DNA from 4 places in the Aquamicrobium lusatiense genome. Region 1 is predicted to be linked to each of the others. Evidence: riboswitches for the same ligand, from Rfam matches in the RefSeq annotation. Region 1 holds a riboswitch; each other region holds the start of a gene.
The links. A riboswitch is a leader RNA that binds a small molecule or an ion and turns the genes downstream of it on or off. The one in region 1 is predicted to bind cobalamin.
Positions count from the first base shown of each region.

Region 1 (5,241 bases):
CGACGCGCTCCATGAACAGGTCCGGCACCCAGTTGGCCGTGTTCATGTCATGGGTGCGGCGGCGGTCGTCGCCGGTATTCTTGCGCAGGTCGAGGAATTCCTCGATGTCGACATGCCATGTTTCCAGATAGGCGCAGACCGCGCCCTTGCGCTTGCCGCCCTGATTGACGGCGATGGCGGTGTCGTTGGCCACCTTCAGGAACGGCACCACGCCCTGGCTCTCGCCGTTGGTGCCCTTGATGTGGGCGCCGAGGCCACGCACCGGCGTCCAGTCATTGCCGAGGCCGCCGGAATATTTGGCGAGCAGCGCATTGTCCTTCACGCCCTTGAAGATGGCGTCGAGGTCGTCGCCGATGGTGGTCAGGAAGCAGGACGAAAGCTGCGGCCTGAGCGTACCCGAGTTGAACAGGGTCGGCGTCGAGCACATGAAGTCGAAGGACGACAACAGGTTGTAGAACTCGATGGCGCGCGCCTCGCGGTCGATCTCACGGGCGGCGAGGCCCATGGCGACGCGCATGAAGAACGCCTGCGGCAGTTCGAAGCGCTTGCCCCTGGTGTGCAGGAAATAGCGGTCGTAAAGCGTTTGCAGGCCCAGATACTGGAAGTTCAGGTCGCGTTCGGCCTTGAGGGCGGCGCCGATGCGCTTGAGGTCGAAACGCCCGAGTTCGGGATCGATCAGGTCGGCCTCGATGCCGGTGCGGATGAATTCCGGGAAATAGGTCGCATAGCGCTCGGCCATGTCGGCCTGCGTGGCCTGCTCGGAGCGGCCGGTGACGAAGCTCAGCGCCTCGCGGCGAAGCCGGTCGAGCAGCAGGCGGGCGGAAACGAAGCTGTAGTTGGGCTCGGTCTCGACCAGCGTGCGCGCGGCAAGGATCGGCGCCAGCGACAGTTCGTCCTCGGTGATGCCGTCATAGAGATTGCGCAGCGCCTCGTTGAGGATCGGCTGCGGGGAGACAGCCTCCAGCCCTTCGCAGGCTTCCTCGACGATGCGGCGGAAACGGGCTTCGTCCAGCGCAACCTTTTCGCCGGTGGCGCGGGTGACGTGGAGCGACGGCGCGGCGGATTCAGGAGCGGCGGCTTTGGCGGCCGCACGCTCGCGGGCGCGCTCTTCGCGATAGAGCACATAGGCGCGGGCGACCTTGTGGTGCTCCGAGCGCATCAGCGCCAGTTCCACCTGATCCTGCACGTCTTCAATGTGGAAGGTGCGGCCTTCGCCGATGCGGCGGGTGAGGTTGCCCACGACCTGCTCGGTCAGGTCCTTGACCACGTCGTGCACGCGGCGCGAGCCGGCCGCCACCGAGCCTTCGACAGCCAGGAACGCCTTGGTCAGCGCAACGGTGATCTTGGTCGGATCGAAGGGCGTGACCGATCCGTTGCGACGGATGATGCGGTAGCCGGGCTCCGTCGGGGTCCGGGCTTCGTTTTCGATGGAAGGTGGAACCGCATCGGTCCCGTTCGTCTGGAGTGCAGTGGTCGCCGGCATCTTATCCCCGTGGCGCTGTGGACGGGGGAACTGACGGCAACGCATGCCCGATGGCGTGGCTCAGGCCACGTGGGCAAGCGCACCTCCGGGACACCCCGCCCGAGTTTCGTGCAGTATCACGGCAGGTCTCCTGGCTCACGGCTCATCGTCGCTGTCCGGCCTTCCCGGTGCCTGAAACGCACCAGTGACACGAAAAGGGACAACGACTCACCGTTTACAGTTGCGGGGGCAGCGTCGGATTTCCTCGCAAGGGCACCGACTTCCCTCTTAGCCCTCCAGATCCATATTGGCGCTGAAAGGAACCATGATGGCTACATTTAGTATCAGGAGCCGTTCTGGTGTCAACAGGTTGATTTTGAATTTGATGGATGAATTTATCTTATGCCCACAATCCAAAGGCTGCCTGTGCACAAAGTCTTCATCGGAAGTTTTTTGCCGGACCGGGCAGGCGGCGGCATTCCTGACGCATTTTGATGCCGTCCGGAACTCCCTGCCGACGAGAAACACGGGTATAACCACAGGAAGATGCGGCGGCGGAAACCGATCCGCCGCCGGCTGGTATCAGATCGCTTCCAGATAGGTCTCGAATTCGAAATTGTTGACCCTCAGGGCAAAGGTCTCCAGTTCCTGCTTTTTGCACGCGACGAGGGAGCCGCGCAGCGCGTCCGGAAAGATCTCCGCGACGAGGTTTCCGTTTTCGAAGCTGGCAATCGCCGAGGCCCAGTCGGGCGGCAACTTGGTCATGTCGCGTTCGTAAACATCGGTTGTCGCCGGTTCCCCGGGGTTCAGCTGCTTCTCGATGCCGATGAGCGCCGCCCCCAATATGGCAGCCAGCACAAGATATGGATTTGCATCGGCCCCGGCCACGCGATGCTCGATGCGGCGTGCTGCGTTTGGACCGCCGGGGATGCGGATCGCGACCATACGGTTCTCATAGCCCCAGGCAACGGCGGTTGGCGCATGCGAGTTCGGACGCAAGCGGCGGAACGAGTTGAAGTGCGGGGCAAACACCAGTGTGCTTTCCGCCATGGCGGCGAGCTGTCCACCCACCGCATGGCGCAATATGTCGGAGCCGCGCGGCGTGCCGTCATCGAAGACGTTGTTGCCGTCTTCATCGAGCAGGCTGAAATGGACATGAAACCCGCTGCCGGAACGCTTGCCATAGGGCTTCGCCATGAAGGAGGCGATGAAGCCGTGGTTGCGCGCGATGCCCTTGACGGTTCGCTTGAAGAGTATCGCGTCGTCGGCGGCGCGCAGTGCGTCGGGAACATGGTTGAGATTGATCTCGAACTGGCCGACGCCGTTCTCGGCAATGGCCGAGTCGACGGGAATGTCCTGTAGGCGGCAGGCCTCGTAGACTTCGTGCAGGAAACCTTCGAAGTCGTCGATCTCATCGATGGAAAGGGCCGCGTCGGAATCGAGCCGGCGGCCGGTGATCGGCGAGACCGGGCCGCGCGGGCGGGCAGGCTTCGGGTCGACCAGATAGAATTCCAGCTCGGTGGCGACGACCGGCGTCAGCTTCAGCGCCTTGTAGCGGTCGAGAATGCGGGCCAGCGCCCGGCGCGGATCGCCAAGGAAGGGCGCGCCGCTTTCATCGGACAGCCAGAGCGGAATGAGTGCGGTGGGATGGGCGGTCCAGTCCATCGGCAGGATGCCGCGACCGGTCCACTGGCAGATGCCATCGGCGTCGCCGGTCGAGAAGACCAGCTTGTTGCCGACGATGTCCTCGCCCCAGACGTCGACCCCGCACACCGAGTAGGGCATGCGCAACTTGCCTTCCAGTGCCTTGGCAGCCTGATCGACGGGTATGCGCTTGCCGCGCATGATGCCGTTCAGGTCGCACACAGCGGCCCTCAGGCTGTGGATGTCAGGCCGGCTCTTCAGCCAGTCCAGCACCTCCCTGATCGCTTCACTCAATTGATACCTCCGGGTTGGTTGAACATAGGGGTGGCGACGCGCGCGGCTTTTCGGAAGCCACGCGCGTTCGGGCCGGGCATTGCACCGGCAGAATGGATTGCAATGAAAGAATGAGCGGGGTGGTGCTGCGTGCGCGCACCGTTTGTGGCTGGCGGTCGGCCCGACCGATGTGTCCTGTTCCCAGGAATTTTGATTCGTCCCCGTTGAAGCTGCAGGAGACCTGCCGGGACGAGAATGATGAAATGCGGCCCGTGGCTTCCCCCGGCCCTGTATTCCGGGCCATTCAGGAACACACTACCCGGCGGCAACAGCCTTGCCAAGCCGGGTCAGGAAAGCTCGACCTGTCAGCTCTTCTTGCGGGCGCGGCCGGCGAACGGGTTGTCGGAGGTGCGCAGCGCCACGCGGATCGGCACCCCGGGCATGTCGAAGGCCTCGCGCAGATTGTTGATCAGATAGCGCACATAGGACTGCGGCATGGCTTCCGGCCGCGAGCAGGAAACGACGAAGCCCGGCGGGCGGGTCTTGGCCTGCGTGACATATTTGACCTTCAGCCGGCGTCCGGCCACGGCGGGCGGCGGATGATGGGCGAGGATGCCTTCCAGCCAGCGGTTCAGCCTGCCGGTGGAGACGCGGCTGTTCCACACCTTGTGGGTGCGCTCCACCGCTTCCATCAGCTTGTCGAGGCCGCGCCCGGTTTCTGCCGAAACCGGAACCGCCTGAATGCCGCGCACCTGCGGCAGCAGTCGCTCGGTCTTCTCGCGCAGTTCCGCCAGCAGCTGCTGGGGATTGTCGATCAGGTCCCACTTGTTGAAGGCGATGACCGGCGCGCGTCCCTCGCGGATGATGAGGTCGGCGATCTGCAAATCCTGCTTTTCGAAGGGAATGGTGGCGTCTAGCACGATGATGACGATCTCGGCGAAGCGGATGGCGCGCAGGCCATCGGCCACGGAAAGCTTTTCAAGCTTCTCCTGCACCTTTGCCTTGCGGCGCATGCCGGCCGTGTCGAACAGCTTCATCTGCCGTCCGCGCCACTCCCAGTCGACGGAGATGGAATCGCGGGTGATGCCCGCTTCCGGCCCGGTCAGCAGACGTTCCTCGCCGATCAGCGCGTTGATGAGCGTCGACTTGCCTGCATTGGGGCGACCGACCACGGCGATGCGCAGCGGCTTGCTTTCATCATAGGCCGGCGCATCGGCTTCGGGGTCGGCGATGTCCTCGCCGATCAGCACTTCGCTGGCGGCAGGTATCCCGTCGTCCTCGTCTTCGTCCTTGCCGAAGGCGCGTTCCTTGCCCAGCGCCTCGACCACGGCATCGCGCAGGTCCGGCATGCCGACGCCGTGCTCGGCCGAGACCGGCACGGGTTCGCCGAGGCCGAGTTCCCACGCCTCCAGCAATCCGCCCTGAGCGCCGCGCGCTTCGGCCTTGTTAGCAACCAGCACCACCGGCTTGCCGGAGCGGCGCACCACATCGGCGAAAGTGCGGTCGTCGGGCATCAGCCCTGCCTTGGCATCGACCACGAAAAAGATGACATCGGCCTCGTCGATGGCGATCTCGGTCTGGGCGCGCATGCGGCCGGGCAGGGTGGCTGCCGGCGCATCCTCGAAACCGGCCGTGTCGATCACCTCGAAGGCAAGGTCGTAGAGCTTGGCGGCATGGGTGCGGCGATCGCGGGTTACGCCCGGCGTGTCGTCGACAAGCGCCAGCCTGCGCCCGGCCAGACGGTTGAAGAGCGTGGACTTGCCGACGTTAGGCCGGCCGATGATTGCGGCTTTGAAGCTCATGTCTCACGACGCATCGCCCGAACCGCGGATCAGTTCGGACATCAGGGTAGCGCGCTGGCG
Region 1 covers NZ_JACHEU010000001.1:1,416,792-1,422,032, forward strand. Annotated here, with positions in the region: gene HNR59_RS06775 (ribonucleoside-diphosphate reductase subunit alpha) at 1-1,483, opposite strand, end outside; cobalamin riboswitch at 1,587-1,805, opposite strand; gene HNR59_RS06780 (glutamine synthetase family protein) at 2,045-3,400, opposite strand; gene der (ribosome biogenesis GTPase Der) at 3,745-5,181, opposite strand; gene HNR59_RS06790 (tetratricopeptide repeat protein) at 5,185-5,241, opposite strand, start outside.

Region 2 (5,241 bases), 1.2 Mb from region 1:
CAGTTCCGGACGCAAAACTGCTTCGCACTTTTGCTGGAACTGCTTTAGAACTTCGCCTTGATTCCGGCGAAGGCAGCGATGCCGGGTGTGCCGTAGCCTTTCACGGTCTGGTAGTTCTCGTTGAGCAGATTTTCACCCCGAAGGTAGATCTGCGTGGACTCCGTGAGCTGGTACGCGACTTTGGCGTTGAGCAGCACATAATCATCCAGCTTTGCGCCGCCGTCCACGACATCCGCGACGAATTTCACGTCTGCGCCAATGGTCCACTTTTCGGCAGGCCGGGCTTCGGCCGAAAGGACAACGGCATGTCGCGGAATGCGGACGTTGCGGGTGCCGTCCGCCTTGCGCGAATCCGTATAGGTGTAGGAGCCGCCGAGGTCGAGCCAGCCGGTGGCGGCGTAGGTGAAGGAAGCTTCGACGCCTTTCGAGCGCGTGGTTCCGGGTGTCTGGTCGTAGTAGCCGCCCCACGGATAGCTGAAATCGTTTATCCAGTCGATCTTGTCGTCCACCCTGATGTGGAAGTAGGTGACATCGGCCGTCAGCGCCCCGCCCAGCAAATGCTGCTCCACACCTATATCGAAGCTGCGGCTCGTCTCCGGCTGAAGGTTGGGGTTGCCCACGCTGGAGGGGGCGTAAAGCTGGTAGAGGCTTGGAGCCAGAAAACCTGTTCCATAAGATGAATGAAGGCGGGTTCCTGTGGTGGCAAACAGGTAGGACGCCGTGCCGCGATAGGTGGTGTGGCCGCCGAATTCGGAATGCTCGTCATGGCGAAGCCCAGCGGTGAGCACCAGATCATTCACCGGTTCGAGGACCGCCTGAGCCCACACGCCGGTAAGATCGAACTTGCCCAGCGGGCTGCCGCCGCCGGCATCGTCGGCTTCCTGTTTCTCATGGTCGAGGCCATATTGCAGGAGAACTCTTTCCGTCGCCTCGAACGATCCCTGATAATCGATCTTCTGCCTTGTGCCGATGAAGGAGCTGGGGAAACCGCCCCACACGCTCTCCCGGTCGGATTTGAAACCTTGAGCGGAGACGGTGTTCTTCAGCCTGCCGTCCATGAGATCGAAATTGAGTCCGAACCGGCCTCCGGTCATCCTCGCCCGCTCATAGCTGTCGGGATCGTCGGGGCCGTTGCCATCGAATTCGGCCTTTGAATTGAGGTGCAAGACCGAGCCGAAGACCGAAAAGGCTTCGTTGATCCTGTGTTCGGCGGTGAGGTCGATATTCAGACTGTCGAGGCCATCCCGCTCCCGGCCGTCTGCCAGAGCCGAGATGCCGTCGGTGTGCAACCCCGAGACGTTGCCTGCGAATCCCGATCCTTCGTTCGCAGCGGTAAATCCGTAGCGGCCCCGCACGGTGCCGAAAGAACCGCCCTCGGCCTCAACCGTATGGTGAACTCCGCTGTCCGGTTGGCCGAGCGTCGAGATGTTCACCAGACCGGCTATGGCACTGGAACCGTAGAGGGTGCTCTGGGAGCCCTTCAGAACGTCCACATTGCTGATGCCGCCGGTGAGAAGATACTGGTAATGCGTCAGCACCTGTGTGCCGGTCGGGTCGGAAATGTCGATGCCATTGTAGAGCGTCTTGACGTAGCCGGAGCCAAGACCGCGCACGAAAAGGCCGGTCGTGCCGCCGAGGCCGCCATTTCTGGCAACCGAAACGCCGGGCAGCAGGTTCAGATAGTCGCTGAGGACCGGACGGGATTTCCCCCCGATTTCCGCCTGCGTGATCTGCTCCACCTTAGAGCCGACCTTGTTCTTCCGGGTCGGGGTGCGGTTGGCGGTTACCGAGATTGTCTTCAGCTCGATGACATCGCCGGCCTGCTGGCCTTCATCCTGCGCCCGGACGGCACCGGTAAGCGTCAGCGAGCAGATGCCGGCAGCCAGAATCGTTGTTCTCATCGTCATTTCCCCCTGCCGGGCACGGGAGCGCCCGGAAAAACAGCCTTTCACCGGGAGCTGGCAGGCAGGGGAGGTGCAGTCTGCACCCTTCGGCCGTACCGGCACGCGGCAACACGTTTCGTGTCACCGCTGCGGACGGCCGCGCCCGATCTCACCCCGAGATCAGACATGGGTGACCGGAACCGGCAGGTCTCCTGACTTCCGCGTCATTGCCTCCCGCCGCCTTCCCGGACCGTCAAGATCCAGTGGCATATCGGGGGAGGCTCGGCGGCTACAGTTGCGGGGGCAGTCGCGGCTTTGCCGGCAATGCGGCAGACCGTGTTCCCTTTTTATCCGTAATCGGAACCAGTTCCGGTTGCGACGCTAAGCATCGCTGGCACGGCGTGTCAATTCGGACAGTACGGGATCAGCAGTGCCCGCAGCGCTTCTCGTCCTTGCGGGGGGGCGAAAATTCCGCTACGTCGCCGCTTTAGCTGACGGGAGCAGGCCATTGACCGACCGACAAGCCGATGTCGCCATCATCATGGGCAGCCAGTCCGACTGGGCGACCATGCGTCACGCCGCCGAAACGCTCGCCGAACTTGGTGTTTCCCACAAAAGCCTCATCGTTTCCGCGCATCGCACGCCGCAACGTCTCTATGACTTTGCCCACGGCGCGAAGGCTGCCGGTTACAAGGTGGTGGTGGCTGGCGCCGGCGGGGCCGCCCATCTGCCGGGCATGACGGCGGCGATGACCTCGCTGCCCGTGTTCGGCGTGCCGGTGGAATCGAAGGCGCTGTCCGGACAGGATTCGCTGTTGTCGATCGTGCAGATGCCGGCCGGCATTCCGGTCGGCACGCTGGCTATCGGCAAGGCCGGCGCGGTCAATGCGGCACTTCTCGCCGCCGCTGTTCTGGCGCTCACCGACGATGCGCTGGCCGGGCGGCTGGAAGGCTGGCGCGCCGCGCAGACCGACAAGGTTGCCTTCGAGCCGAAGGACGACGCGTGATGCTGGCGCCCGGATCGACAATCGGCATCGTCGGCGGCGGCCAGCTTGGCCGCATGCTGGCCATGGCCGCCGCGCGCCTCGGCTACCGCATCGCCGTGCTGGAGCCGCAGGCCGGTTGCCCGGCCGCGCAGGTGGCGAACCGGCAGATCGTGGCTGCCTATGACGATCCGGCCGGGCTGGCCGAACTGGCCGCGATCAGCGATGTCATCACCTATGAATTCGAGAACGTGCCGGTGGAGGCCGCCGAGACGCTCGCAGGGCGCGTGCCCGTTCTGCCGCCGCCCCGGGCGCTGGAGGTGTCCCAGGACCGGCTGAGCGAAAAGCAGTTCCTCAACGGCATCGGTATCGACACGGCCCCCTTCCTTGCCGTCGACAGCGACGCGGACCTTGCGTCCGCCCTGCACAGTTTTGGCGGCAACGGCGTGCTGAAGACACGCCGCATGGGTTATGACGGCAAGGGCCAGCGCGTGTTCCGCCATATGGAAAGCGGCAATTATTCCGGCGTCTTCGAGGCGATGGGGTCGGTGCCGCTGATCCTTGAAGGACTCATTTCCTTCGAGTGCGAGATTTCGGTGATCGGTGCGCGGGGCGCCGATGGCAGGGTGGCGACCTATGCGCCGGCACGCAACGTCCATCGCGACGGCATCCTGCACACCTCCACCGTGCCTGCCGCCGTTCCCGACATTACCGCCGACGTCGCGCGGGCCGCTGCCGCCTCGATACTCGAAGCGCTCGGCTATGTGGGCGTCATCGGCGTGGAGTTCTTCGTACTGGACGATGGCTCGGTGCTGGTCAACGAGATCGCGCCGCGGGTGCACAATTCCGGCCACTGGACCGAAGCCGCCTGCGTCATCTCGCAGTTCGAGCAGCACGTCAGGGCCATTGCCGGGCTGCCGCTGGGCGACACGCGCCATCACAGCGCCTGCGTGATGGAGAACCTGATCGGCGACGATGTCGCGCGCGTACCTGAACTCGTGGCCGAGCCGGACGTCCTTGTCCATCTCTATGGAAAGGCAGAGGCTCGCCCCGGCCGCAAGATGGGCCATTTCACCCGCCTGACCGGCCGCAACTGAGCCTGCGGCAATGGCCGTGCGGCGTATTCTTGTTCCTGTCGCAATTCGCTGTCAGGAATCGCCGGGATCAAAGGCGGGGAAGTCTGCATTGCGACGTATATGGGTATTCGCGGCCGTATTGCTCGGCGCCCCGCTGTTGATGGGCGCTCATATGGGCGTGCAGCAATTGCTCGGCAACTTCCATGAGGTAATACCGGGCGAATTCTACCGCTCCGGACAACCGGACGGGGACGACGTCGCGGCCTATGCGGACCGCTACCGGATCCGCACCATCATCAACCTGCGCAACGAGACCCCCGATGCCGAAGCGCTGGCAGCGCGCGCGGCGGCGGAGCGCCACGGCATCAGGATCATCGATTTCCCAATGTCTTCGTCGAAGGGCCTGCCCGTCGAAAAGTCTGCGGAACTTGCCGCCCTGATGCGCGACGCGGAAAAGCCGCTTCTGGTGCATTGCGACCATGGTGCGAACCGCACCGGCCTGGCATCGGCCATCTATACGGGTGCGATCGCCGGCAAGGGCGAGATCGCGGCCGAGCTGCAGCTTTCGCCCTATTACGGCCATGTGCCGATCCGCGGTGTTGGGCGATACGAAATGTATCGTTCCTGGGACCGGTTCGAGGAAACGATCGGCTTCTGAAGCTGGTCGAAGCCAGCTTTCCCTGACGTTCGCACAGATTTTCTTTCGTACGTGTACGGGTGCGACATGGTGCCCAAGTGACTTCCGGCGTGGCGGGACGTACTGAATTTTCAGAAATTTCTGAAAATTGGTCCGTCATGAACCTTCCGCCACTCATACAGTCTTTCGTGCTGCACTTCGGCGAGATGGGCAGCCGCTGGGGCATCAACCGCACGGTCGGCCAGATCTACGCGCTGCTCTATGTGTCGCCGGAACCTCTCTGCGCAGATCAGATCGTGGACGGGCTCGGCATTTCGCGCTCCAACGTTTCCATGGGGCTGCGCGAGCTTCAGGCGTGGAATCTGGTGATGCTGCGCCATATTCCCGGCGACCGCCGCGATTTCTTCGCCGCACCCGACGACATCTGGCAGATCCTGCGCACGCTGGCGGAGGAGCGCAAGAAGCGCGAGGTCGATCCCACCCTTTCGGTGCTGCGCGAGCTTCTCATGCAGCAGCCGGGCAGCGAGGAGGAACGTTACGCCCAGTCCCGCCTTATGGAGATGAACGGACTCATCGAACAGCTTACGAACTGGTATGATGACGTCAAACGACTCGATACGGAACGGCTGGCGACACTGCTCAGCCTCGGCTCAAAGGTGACGA
Region 2 covers NZ_JACHEU010000001.1:230,595-235,835, reverse strand. Annotated here, with positions in the region: gene HNR59_RS01235 (TonB-dependent receptor plug domain-containing protein) at 45-1,901, opposite strand; cobalamin riboswitch at 2,069-2,266, opposite strand; gene purE (5-(carboxyamino)imidazole ribonucleotide mutase) at 2,392-2,889, shown strand; gene HNR59_RS01225 (5-(carboxyamino)imidazole ribonucleotide synthase) at 2,886-3,962, shown strand; gene HNR59_RS01220 (tyrosine-protein phosphatase) at 4,102-4,599, shown strand; gene HNR59_RS01215 (GbsR/MarR family transcriptional regulator) at 4,737-5,241, shown strand, end outside.
Region 2: another riboswitch for cobalamin. It lies ahead of HNR59_RS01235 (TonB-dependent receptor plug domain-containing protein); the one in region 1 lies ahead of HNR59_RS06775 (ribonucleoside-diphosphate reductase subunit alpha).

Region 3 (5,241 bases), on a different contig from region 1:
TGCGGTGGAGGCCTGTGGTGCGGCCGGCACGCGGGCGGCGATCGTCATCACCGCCAAGTTTTCCGATGCGGGCCCGGAAGGCGCGGAACTGGAGCGTCAGGTCGTGGCGGCCGCCAACCGCCACAACATGCGCATCATCGGTCCCAACTGCCTTGGCATCATCAGCCCGGCGAACGATCTCGTCCTGTGCGCTTCGCCAGCCCTGTTCGTGGATGAAATGCCGAAGGGCGACATCGGTCTGGTGAGCCAGAGCGGTGCTTTGATGGCCACCATATTCGACAAGGCCATGGCCCGGGGGCTGGGCTTTTCGCACTGCTTCTCCATCGGCAATCAGGCCGATATGGATATGTGCGATTTCGTCGACTATCTGATCGAGGACGAGCGCACGCGCGTCATATGCAGCTATATCGAAGGGATCAGGGATCCGGCGCGCTTCATCGAGGCGGCCCGGCGCGCCCATGCCGCCGGCAAGCCATGGCTCGCCGTCAAGGCGGGGCGCACGGCCTTCGGCGCAGCCGCGGCCTTCTCGCACACCGCCAGTCTGGCCGGCAGCTATCAGGCCTTCGAGGCCGCCTGCCGGGATTGCGGCGTGCTGACGATGGACGACCCGGATGCAATGGTGCTGCTGGCTGCATCGCTGGCACGCTTCCCGCAGGCCCGGCCGAAGCGCGTCGCCATTGTCACGACGTCCGGTGGCGGTGGCGCCGTTACGGCCGACCGCCTCACCGATCACGGCATAGCGCTGGCGCAATTCAGCGCCGAGACGGCCAGTGAACTGTCCGAAATCTATCCCGCCAATGTCGCGGGCTCCAATCCCGTCGATCTCGGTTCCGCAAAGCAGGGTGGCTCGCTGGTTGTCGGGGCATCGACGCTGAAGCCGATCATTACCGACACCGGAAGCGATCTCATCCTGTCGGCGATCACCACGGCCCCGGATGTCGAGCTTCTGTGCCGCAGGTTTGACGAGGCCACCGTCGCTGCCCGGGACGAGGGCCATGTCAAGCCGCATATCATCGTGCTTCAGCAGGGGCAGTCGGCCGATGCGGCCAGATCGTTCCTTCGCTCGCAGAAGATCATCTACACGGACAGTCTCGATGACGCCATCCGGGCGACGGAAGCATGGGGCCGGCTTGCAGATACGAAGCCTGCCACGGCGCCGGCGCGCCCGGCGGCCATGGAGCCGGTAAGCCTGCCCGAAGGCTTGTCCGGAAGTGTCGGTGAGGCGGAAGCAAAAGCGTTCCTTGGCGAAAACGGCGTGCCCGTCAATCGCGGCCAGATCGTCGGCACTGCGGAGCAGGCGAGCGAAGCTGCGGCGCTGCTGGACGGCCCCTTCGTGGTGAAAGTGGTGTCTCCTGACATCGTGCATAAATCGGACGTCGGCGGTGTCGTGCTCGGCCTCGAAACGCCGGACGATGTGGCGCGGGCCGTAACCCGGATGGGCGCATCCATCGCGCAGAAGCTTCCCGATGCGCGTATCGAGGGTTTTCTGGTTCAGGAAATGCGCACCGGCAAGGTCGAACTGCTGGTGGGCGCCCGCAACGATCCGCAGTTCGGCCCGATGATCATCGTCGGCGCCGGCGGCGTTCTGGTTGAGCTGCTCAGGGATGTGGCGGTGGCGATGGCCCCTGTCTGCGAGAAGAAGGCACGATCGATGATCGAAAGCCTGCAGATCGCAAAGCTGATGCAGGGCTTCAGGGGCAGCGCGGAACTCGACATCGATGCCGCTGCGCAGGCCGTGTCGCGGATCAGCTGGATCGTATCGGACATCGGCCCCCGCTTCTGCGAACTCGACGTGAACCCGCTTCTTGTTGCAGAAGCCGGAAAGGGTTGCGTGGCCGTCGACGCCCGCATTCTGCTCGACGACAACTGATATCCGGCGGCCGGAGCGGCCCGGACGGACATGCACAGCACTGGAGGACTTAATGTCAGCACTGGACGTAAGACTGGATGGCAGGACGACCATCTTCACCATCAACCGCCCGGAGAAGATGAATGCCATCAATGCCGAGGTGGCGAATGAGATGCAGCGGCGCTTTGCCGAATTTGACGGCTCGGATCAGCGGGTCGCGATCATCACGGGCGCAGGGGAAAAGGCTTTTTCTTCCGGCGCCGATGTCTCGGACATTCCCGAACTCTGGCGCTGCATACCAACGATCGGCATCGTCACGGAAAAGCCTGTCATATGCGCTGTCCATGGCTGGTGCGTCGGCGGGGCGCTGGTGATGGCCGCAATGGCGGATCTGTGCGTGGTGACCGAGAACACCCGTTTTTCCTATCCCGAAGGTAAGGTCGGGCTGACAGGCGGCATGATTGCCACGCTGGCAGGGCGCATACCGCATAAGATGGCCATGGAGATCATGCTGCTTGGCCGAACCGTTTCCGGCCGCCGCGCCTGCGAGATCGGACTTGCCAATGAGGTGGTCGAAGACGGCAGGCATCTGGAAGCCGCGCTGGCGATGGCGCGCGAGATGGAAGATATGGCGCCGCTGGTGCTGAAGACGCTGAAGCGCTTCGTCGTCGAGCATACGCTTATCCAGACACCTTCGGAAAAGCTTGCGCGCGCCCAGCGCGACCTTGCCGTCGTCCGCACCAGCGCAGACCTGAAGGAAGGCGTTGCGGCGTTCCGGGAAAAGCGCAAGCCGGTGTTCAACGGCAGATAGAACCGATCCGCCATTTCCCGGCCGCCTTCAGGCCATGGACTGCCTGTGGGGCCGGTCCGCGCCGGCCGACGTCATTGCTGTGTCGGTCAAAGGGGCATCTTGCCGGCGGCTGCCACAGCCTCTGAACCTCCCCGCACGGCCGCCGGCGCATCGTTGCGGCGAGGTTTGGCGCAGGCGACCGGACCTGAAGCGTGTCGCGATCTTTCGGATTCGCTCCTTCCGCTCTAAGCCGTTGTTTTAACGCATGTTACTATCCCGAAACCGATACGCTCTTTCGAGCGGGATGCTTTAACTGTCCGGCGGCAATTGACTTGCCGGGCGTCCATGTTATCGGGAGCGCGGTTATGGTTCTTTCGTTGTCTCCGGAGAGCGAAAGCTAAGAGGGAATCCGGTGAAAATCCGGGGCTGCCCCGCAACTGTAAGCAGAGAGTGCGCCGTCGCTCATTGTCACTGGCTTTGCCGGGAAGACAGACGGTGCATGATGACCTGTGAGCCAGGAGACCTGCCTGACCATGGAAGTTCGGTGGGCGGGGTGGACCACTGGAATGTGCGGCATTCGGTAGAGGAAACCGGACGCGGCATCCGTCTTGCGAACCCCGTTGTTAAAGAGAGGGGGAGCAATGGCTGTCTTCACATATTCTACCACAAACAATACGGGTCGCCGCAGGCCGGGCTTTATCGCATGGCTTGGCCTTGGGGTGGCAATGATCGCTCTGGCAGGTCCGGGAAATGCTTTCGGGCAAACGAGAGCCGAGCAGAGCACGGAGGACATTGAAGGGGCGCGGGCTCCTCTTTTGACGCCCGAAGAAACCATTCTTCTGGAGCGCATAACCGTCACTGCCCAGCGCGGCCCGAACGAACTGTTCAACGTCGCGCAGAACGTCACCATCCTGACCGGCGAACAACTCGACAGCAGGGCCGTTCGCGATATCGACGACATGGTGCGTTATCTTCCCGGTCTGAGCGTCGACCGCGAAACCTCCCTCAACAATCCCTATGGCCAGCTTGGTTCGTTCAGCATCCGGGGCGTCGGCGGCAACCGGGTGCAGATCCTTGTCGATGGCGCGCGGGTTCAGGAACAGACGATCTACGGCAGCCGCGACTTCGCCGATCCCTTCAACATGAAGGCGGTTGAAATCGTTCGCGGTCCGTCTTCCGTGCTGTGGGGGGCGGATGCGCTGGGCGGCGTCGTTTCGTTTCGCACTCGCGATCCGCAGGATTTGCTGGATGGTTCCGACAAGCCATGGGCGGGTGAAATCAAGAGCGCCTATGACAGCTTCGACGGCAGCTTCCGCAAGCAGTTCACGGCGGCGGCCTCGCAGGGCGATTTCCAGATGCTGGCGAGTTTTGGCCACCTGTCCGCCCATGAGCCACGGCTGAGGAATGCGCGCGCCGACGGCGGCATCTGGGGATGTCCGCGTCCGGCCTCTTTCGGCTGTGACAAGCTGTTCGATGCCGACACCTACGCATGGAACGCGCTCGGCAAGCTGATCTGGACCCCCGAAGATCACGAGTTCAGGCTGACCGGGGAGTTCTTCAGGCGCCACACCGAAGTCGATCAGGTGTGGGACGCTTTTGCCGCCTCCAGCGGCTATGCCAGCGCCAGCTATCCGCGCGAGCTGGACATGCAGAGGACGCGTCTGGCGCTGGAGCACAAATGGACGCTCAACACGCCGCTGCTCGACGAAATCAAGTGGCAGCTGTCCTATTCACCGCAGAAGCGCGACACATCGGGCACGCAGACACGCATCTTCGCCACGCGTACGGACACATACACGCCCGTGCGCAATTATGGCGAAACCTTCCTTGAGGCGGATGTGCAGCTGACCAGCCGTTTCGCCACCGGCGGCATCGCCCACAAGCTGATCTACGGTTTCGACGGCGATCTGACGGATTCCTCCTATGACGGCTATAATATCGTCCACCGATCCGACACCGGCGCGACGACGATCCAGACCAATCAGGGCTACAACTTCCCCGAAGTGAAGACCCGCCGGGCGGACTTCTACATTCAGGATGAGATGGAACTGCTGGACGGGCGGCTCAGGATCACGCCCGGCGTTCGCTTTGCGACCTACAGGATCGATCCCACCGGGGACACGGGATACAAGCCCCTTCCCGGCAACGAGCCCGAGGTGACGAGCAACACGAAGCTCATCAAGAAGCTCGGCCTGATCTACGAGCTGGACGACAGCTATTCAGCCTATGCCTCCTATGGTGAAGGCTTCAAGATGCCGACGTCGCAGCAGATGTTCGTTTCGGCCAGCGACCCGTTCATCGGCGGCATCGTTCTGCCAAATCCCGGTCTGAAGCCGGAATCGGTCAGGAACTACGAGATCGGCCTCAGAGGGCTGTTCGATCGCGGAAGCTTCAGCGCCGGTGTCTTCTATGCCGACTATCAGGATTTCATTCGCGGGCCGATGAATCTCGATCCCACGCGGCCCAATGTCTGGACCTATGACAATGTCGAGGATGTCAAACTGTGGGGCATCGAGATCGCCGGCGAATATGAGTTCCATGCCGACTGGTGGGCATCTGCGGCGATCTCCTACCAGCATGGCACGCAAAGGGTGGCGGGCGG
Region 3 covers NZ_JACHEU010000003.1:103,011-108,251, forward strand. Annotated here, with positions in the region: gene HNR59_RS16170 (acetate--CoA ligase family protein) at 1-1,870, shown strand, start outside; gene HNR59_RS16175 (enoyl-CoA hydratase/isomerase family protein) at 1,923-2,660, shown strand; cobalamin riboswitch at 2,988-3,184, shown strand; gene HNR59_RS16180 (TonB-dependent receptor) at 3,281-5,241, shown strand, end outside.
Region 3: another riboswitch for cobalamin. It lies ahead of HNR59_RS16180 (TonB-dependent receptor); the one in region 1 lies ahead of HNR59_RS06775 (ribonucleoside-diphosphate reductase subunit alpha).

Region 4 (5,241 bases), 370 kb from region 1:
ACCGCTTTGTCGAAGCCCTGCCCGAAACCACCATGTTCATTCTCGACGAGGCCTACTGCGAGCTGGCGCCGGCTTCCGCCCTGCCGGCAATCGATGTTTCGTGCCCTAACGTGGTGCGCATGCGCACCTTCTCCAAGGCTTACGGGCTTGCAGGCATTCGCTGCGGGTATGCCATCGGAGAAGAGGCGGTTATCGCCGCCTTCGAGAAGATCCGTAATCACTATGGCGTCAGCCGCATGGCGCAGATCGCGGGCGAGGCCGCGATCAAGGATCAGGCATGGCTGGCAGAGGTGGTGCGCAAGGTGGAAGCCGGACGGCAGCGCATCGCCGCGATCGCTGCGGAAAATGGGCTCGACGCCCTGCCCTCCGCCACCAATTTCGTGGCCGTGGACTGCGGCAGGGACGGCGCTTTTGCGCTGAAGGTGCTCCAGAACCTGCTGGCGCGTGAGGTGTTCATCCGCAAGCCGATGGTGGCCGGGCTTGATCGCTGTGTCCGCATCAGCGTCGGGCTCGACCACGAGCTCGATATTCTGGCTGAGGAACTGCCGAAAGCACTGGCCGCCGCTCGCGCGGGATAGGCTGGCTGTTCATCGGGAGACCATACGCAGAGCCCAGCGACGGCCATCGCTGGTGAAGTGGGTCAGGCTGAGAGGCTGAACATCTACTGCCCGGAAAGCCTGCGATGGCGCGCCAAGCACTTCGCAGACGGCAGCACGAATGACTGCGGGGTGCGTGATTGCAAGCGTATGCCCCGAAAGGCCGAGGTTTTCCTTCAGAAAAGCCGCGATACGCCGGCGCAGATCGTTCAGCGTTTCGCCGCCGTGCGGTGCAACATCCGGGTCGGACATCCATGCGGCAAGTTCCGCCGGATCGAGCTCGGCAAGCCTGCGGCCGGCCCACAAGCCGAAATTCTGGTCGGCCAGCGCCGCGACAGGCTCCCCCTTCAGGCCCAGAGCATTCGCCGTTTCCAGAACCATGAGCTCCGGCCCGTGCCAGACACGATCCGCATCCGGGATTTGAGTGGCCAGCCTTTGCGCCTGAGAGAGCGATTTCTGCTCCAACGGTTCATCCCGATGAAAGGCATTGCGGCGCAAAGCGGCGGTCGCACCACAACAAATCAGGGTCAGGCGTCCTGTCATATTCTCTCGCGTCTCCCCTTCAGTTCAATTGACAGCCATACAGGACGGCGGGTAATTTCGGCAAAGGTTACGGATCCGGAAGCTGGTGAAAATCCAGCACGGTCGCGCCACTGTGACCGGCAGGAGTGCCGGAAGTCAGACCTTGGTTCGTCTCCCCAGCTTGCATGAACGGGACGCAGGATCCCAGGGAGAAGCACGATGTCCGACATTACTTTTGCACCAGACGTGCGGCCGGTTCCTATTCCGGTTCGCGAAATCATGCCATGGGCCATTTTCGGCGGCCTGCTCATGATTCTGGGCATCTATTTCATCGGCGCGGAAGAAGGGGCAACGACCCTGTTCTCAAGCCTGAGCACGCATGAATTTGTTCATGACGCGCGTCACCTCCTCGGCTTCCCCTGCCACTGAAAGAACAGCGCCATGGTTGGAAATCTTCTGCTTCGCGGGATGCTGATCGGCGTCCTCGCTGGTCTCTTCGCATTCGGTTTTGCCCGCGTGTTCGGCGAACCTCACATCGACACCGCCATCGCTTATGAAGAAGCGGCGGCCGCAGCCTCCGGCGAACCGGCCGAGGAAGAGGAAGAGCTGGTCAGCCGCGAAACGCAGGCCGGACTTGGCCTGCTGACAGGTTCGGTCGTCTATGGCGCCGCCATCGGCGGGCTGTTCGCGCTGGTCTTCGCCTTCGTCTACGGGCGTGTCGTCACGCTCACGCCCCGCGCCACCGCCGGCCTGCTGGCGATCGCCGCCTTCATCGCCGTGGTGATTGCCCCAGCCATGAAATATCCGGCGACGCCGCCGGCCGTCGGCAATCCCGAAACGATCGGCGAGCGCACCGAGCTGTTCTTCGTCATGCTGATCGTCTCGATCATAGCGGCCGTGATCGCCGTTGCGCTGGCGCGGCGACTGTGGAGCCAGCTGGGCGGCTGGAATGCCGGCATCGTCGGAGGCCTCGCCTTCCTCGCCATCATCGCCATTGCCCAGTATGCGCTGCCGACGGTAAACGAGATTCCAGAAGGCTATTCGGCCGATCTGATCTGGCATTTCCGCACCTCCTCGCTCGGCATGCATGCGGTGCTGTGGACGGTGATCGGGCTCGGCTTCGGCGCGGTTGCCGAGCGTGCGCTGGCGACCCGCCAGCGCGGCCGGACGGCCTGAGATATGCAGGCGCGGCACGCTTCTCCTCTGGCGCGTGCCGCGCTTGTTCTTGCCCTTGCAGCGACGGGTTTTGCCAGCAGAGAGGCCGAAGCGCACCGGCGCTTCAACCCGGAAGAAATCAAGGGCATTCCGATCGCCAGCCTGTCGCACGGGCAGATGGCGGTGATCGCCGACTACCGCAGCGACATCATGAAACTGGCCGCGCAGGAGCGGCAGATGGACGACACCTTCGTGCGCCTGCTGAACTATGGCAACATCCAGTACACCTATTGCCTGTGGGGTCTGGTTCCCGGCACACTGGCCGACGAGGAAAGCCCCTTCAACGAATGCGCCCACGCCTATCTGTCGGCCGCGCGCGAACTACTTTCCCACATGCGTGAAACATCGGCCAACAAGGAGGCGGTCGAAGATCTCGTGTCGCGCATCGATGCGGACATGGTGCGCAAGGAATCCTCCTTCGTGCTATGCCAGTACAGCGCCGACACCTTCGATACGGCCAGCGTGGTTCGCCCCGTATGGAGCGATATTCCCAAACATTTGCCGAGCCTCGCCGCCTTTTCCGGGTTGGGGCTGGCCTTAGCCGCGGCAGGAATGGTGCTCGGCAAGGGACGCTCGCGGCCTGACAACCACAACTGAGTTCACAATCGACCTGCTATCCCCTGCTATTCATGATCTTGTCTGCCTCTTGAATTAATTGAACGTGCGTTTTATTAAAGGAGTGGAGGAACCCGATGGCACGCACTGCAGGATCGGATGGCGAGAGAACGGAAGCGGCGATCCGCGAGGCGGCCGTCGATCTGATCGCGCGCCATGGCTACGAGGCTGTATCCATGCGCCAGCTTGCGGCGCGGGTCGGCGTCCAGGCGGCGGCGCTCTACCGCTACTTTCCCACCAAGGAAGACCTGCTCTTCACCCTGATGCGCGAGCACATGGAGGCATTGCTCGGCGCATGGAGCGAGGCGCGCCCTGCCACCACGGACGCCACCACGCGCCTTGCCACCTTCGTCGCAAACCACATCGCCTTCCATATCGAACGGCGTTCGCAGACCCATATTTCCAACATGGAGCTGCGCAGCCTCTCACCCGAACGGCTGACCTTCATCCTGCGGCTGCGCACTTCTTACGAAAAAGAGCTGCGCGCCATCCTGCGCGACGGCGCGGAAGCCAGCGTCTTCGATTTGGACGACATCGGGCTCACCGCCATGGCGGTGATCCAGATGATCACCGGCGTCATCGTCTGGTTCCGGCCGGACGAGCGGCTTTCGGTGGAAGGGGTGACGCAGACCTATCTTTCCATGACAATGCGCCTTGTCGGGGCGACCACGAACCGGGAGACACAGCATGTACACGCAGGCACTCGACTTCGGGCTTGACGAAGACGTCGCGGCACTTCGCGACCTCGTTCACCGCTTCGCGCAGGAAAAGGTCGCGCCGCTGGCGGCGGAAATCGACCGTAGCAATGAATTCCCTGCCCATCTGTGGGGCGAAATGGGCGCGCTCGGCCTGCTCGGCATGACCGCCAACCCGGCCTTCGGCGGAACCGGCATGGGCTATCTGGCGCATGTGGTGGCGATGGAGGAGCTTTCGCGCGCCTCCGCCTCGGTCGCTCTCTCCTACGGCGCGCATTCGAACCTGTGCGTGAACCAGATCAATCGCTGGGGTACCGACGCCCAGAAGGAAAAGTACCTGCCGGCGCTGTGTTCGGGCGCTGCGGTCGGCGCGCTGGCCATGTCCGAGCCCGGTGCGGGCTCCGACGTGGTGTCGATGCGGCTGAGGGCCGAGAAGAAGAACGACCGCTTCGTGCTCAACGGCACCAAGATGTGGATCACCAACGGACCGGACGCCGACACGCTGGTGGTCTACGCCAAGACCGATCCGGAGCGGAAATCGCGCGGCATCACCGCCTTCCTGATCGAAAAGGGCTTTGCCGGTTTTTCGGTGGCGCAAAAGCTCGACAAGCTCGGCATGCGCGGCTCCAACACCGGCGAACTGGTGTTCGAAAATGTGGAAGTGCCCTTCGAGAACGTTCTTGGCGAGGAAGGCAGGGGCGTCGAGGTGCTGATGTCCGGCCTCGATTACGAGCGCACCGTGCTTTGCGGGGGACCGCTCGGCATCATGGCCGCCTGCCTCGACGTCGTGGTGCCCTATGTGCGCGAGCGAAAACAGTTCGACCGCCCGATCGGCGACTTCCAGCTAGTGCAGGGCAAGCTCGCCGACATGTACACAACGCTGAACGCCTGCCGGGCCTATGTCTATGCGGTGGCCTCTGCCTGCGACCGCGGCCAGACCACGCGCAAGGATGCGGCCGGCTGCATTCTCTACTCGGCCGAAAAGGCTACGCAGACGGCGCTCGACGCCATCCAGCTTCTTGGCGGCAACGGCTACATCAACGATTATCCGACGGGGCGGCTGCTGCGCGACGCCAAGCTCTACGAGATCGGCGCCGGCACGTCGGAAATCCGCCGCTGGCTGATCGGCCGCGAGATCATGAGCGAGGAGATCTGAGGTGGCGGTGCTTCGCTCGCAGATCTCCCCTTCTTCCGACACCTTCCGCGCCAATGACGAGCGTATGCGCGCATTGGTGGAGGACATTGCCGCCAAGGCCGAAACCGTGCAGCGGGGCGGCACGGAGGAGTCGCGCCAGCGCCATGTGAAGCGCGGCAAGCTTTTGCCGCGCGAGCGGCTGGCGCAACTGCTGGATGCCGGCTCGCCCTTCCTCGAAATCGGCCAGTTCGCCGCATGGGACATGTATGGCGGCGACATCGCCTCGGCCGGCATGATCGCGGGCGTCGGCCGCGTCGAAGGGCGCGAGGTGATGATCGTGGTCAACGACGCCACGGTCAAAGGCGGCACCTATTATCCGATGACCGTGAAGAAGCATCTTCGGGCGCAGGAGATCGCGCGGGAGAACAACCTGCCCTGCGTCTATCTGGTCGATTCCGGCGGC
Region 4 covers NZ_JACHEU010000001.1:1,784,693-1,789,933, reverse strand. Annotated here, with positions in the region: gene HNR59_RS08550 (pyridoxal phosphate-dependent aminotransferase) at 1-578, shown strand, start outside; gene HNR59_RS08545 (histidine phosphatase family protein) at 588-1,139, opposite strand; adenosylcobalamin (AdoCbl) riboswitch at 1,209-1,290, shown strand; gene HNR59_RS08540 (CbtB-domain containing protein) at 1,338-1,547, shown strand; gene HNR59_RS08535 (CbtA family protein) at 1,560-2,294, shown strand; gene HNR59_RS08530 (hypothetical protein) at 2,298-2,930, shown strand; gene HNR59_RS08525 (TetR/AcrR family transcriptional regulator) at 3,026-3,667, shown strand; gene HNR59_RS08520 (isovaleryl-CoA dehydrogenase) at 3,636-4,799, shown strand; gene HNR59_RS08515 (carboxyl transferase domain-containing protein) at 4,801-5,241, shown strand, end outside.
Region 4: another riboswitch for cobalamin. It lies ahead of HNR59_RS08540 (CbtB-domain containing protein); the one in region 1 lies ahead of HNR59_RS06775 (ribonucleoside-diphosphate reductase subunit alpha).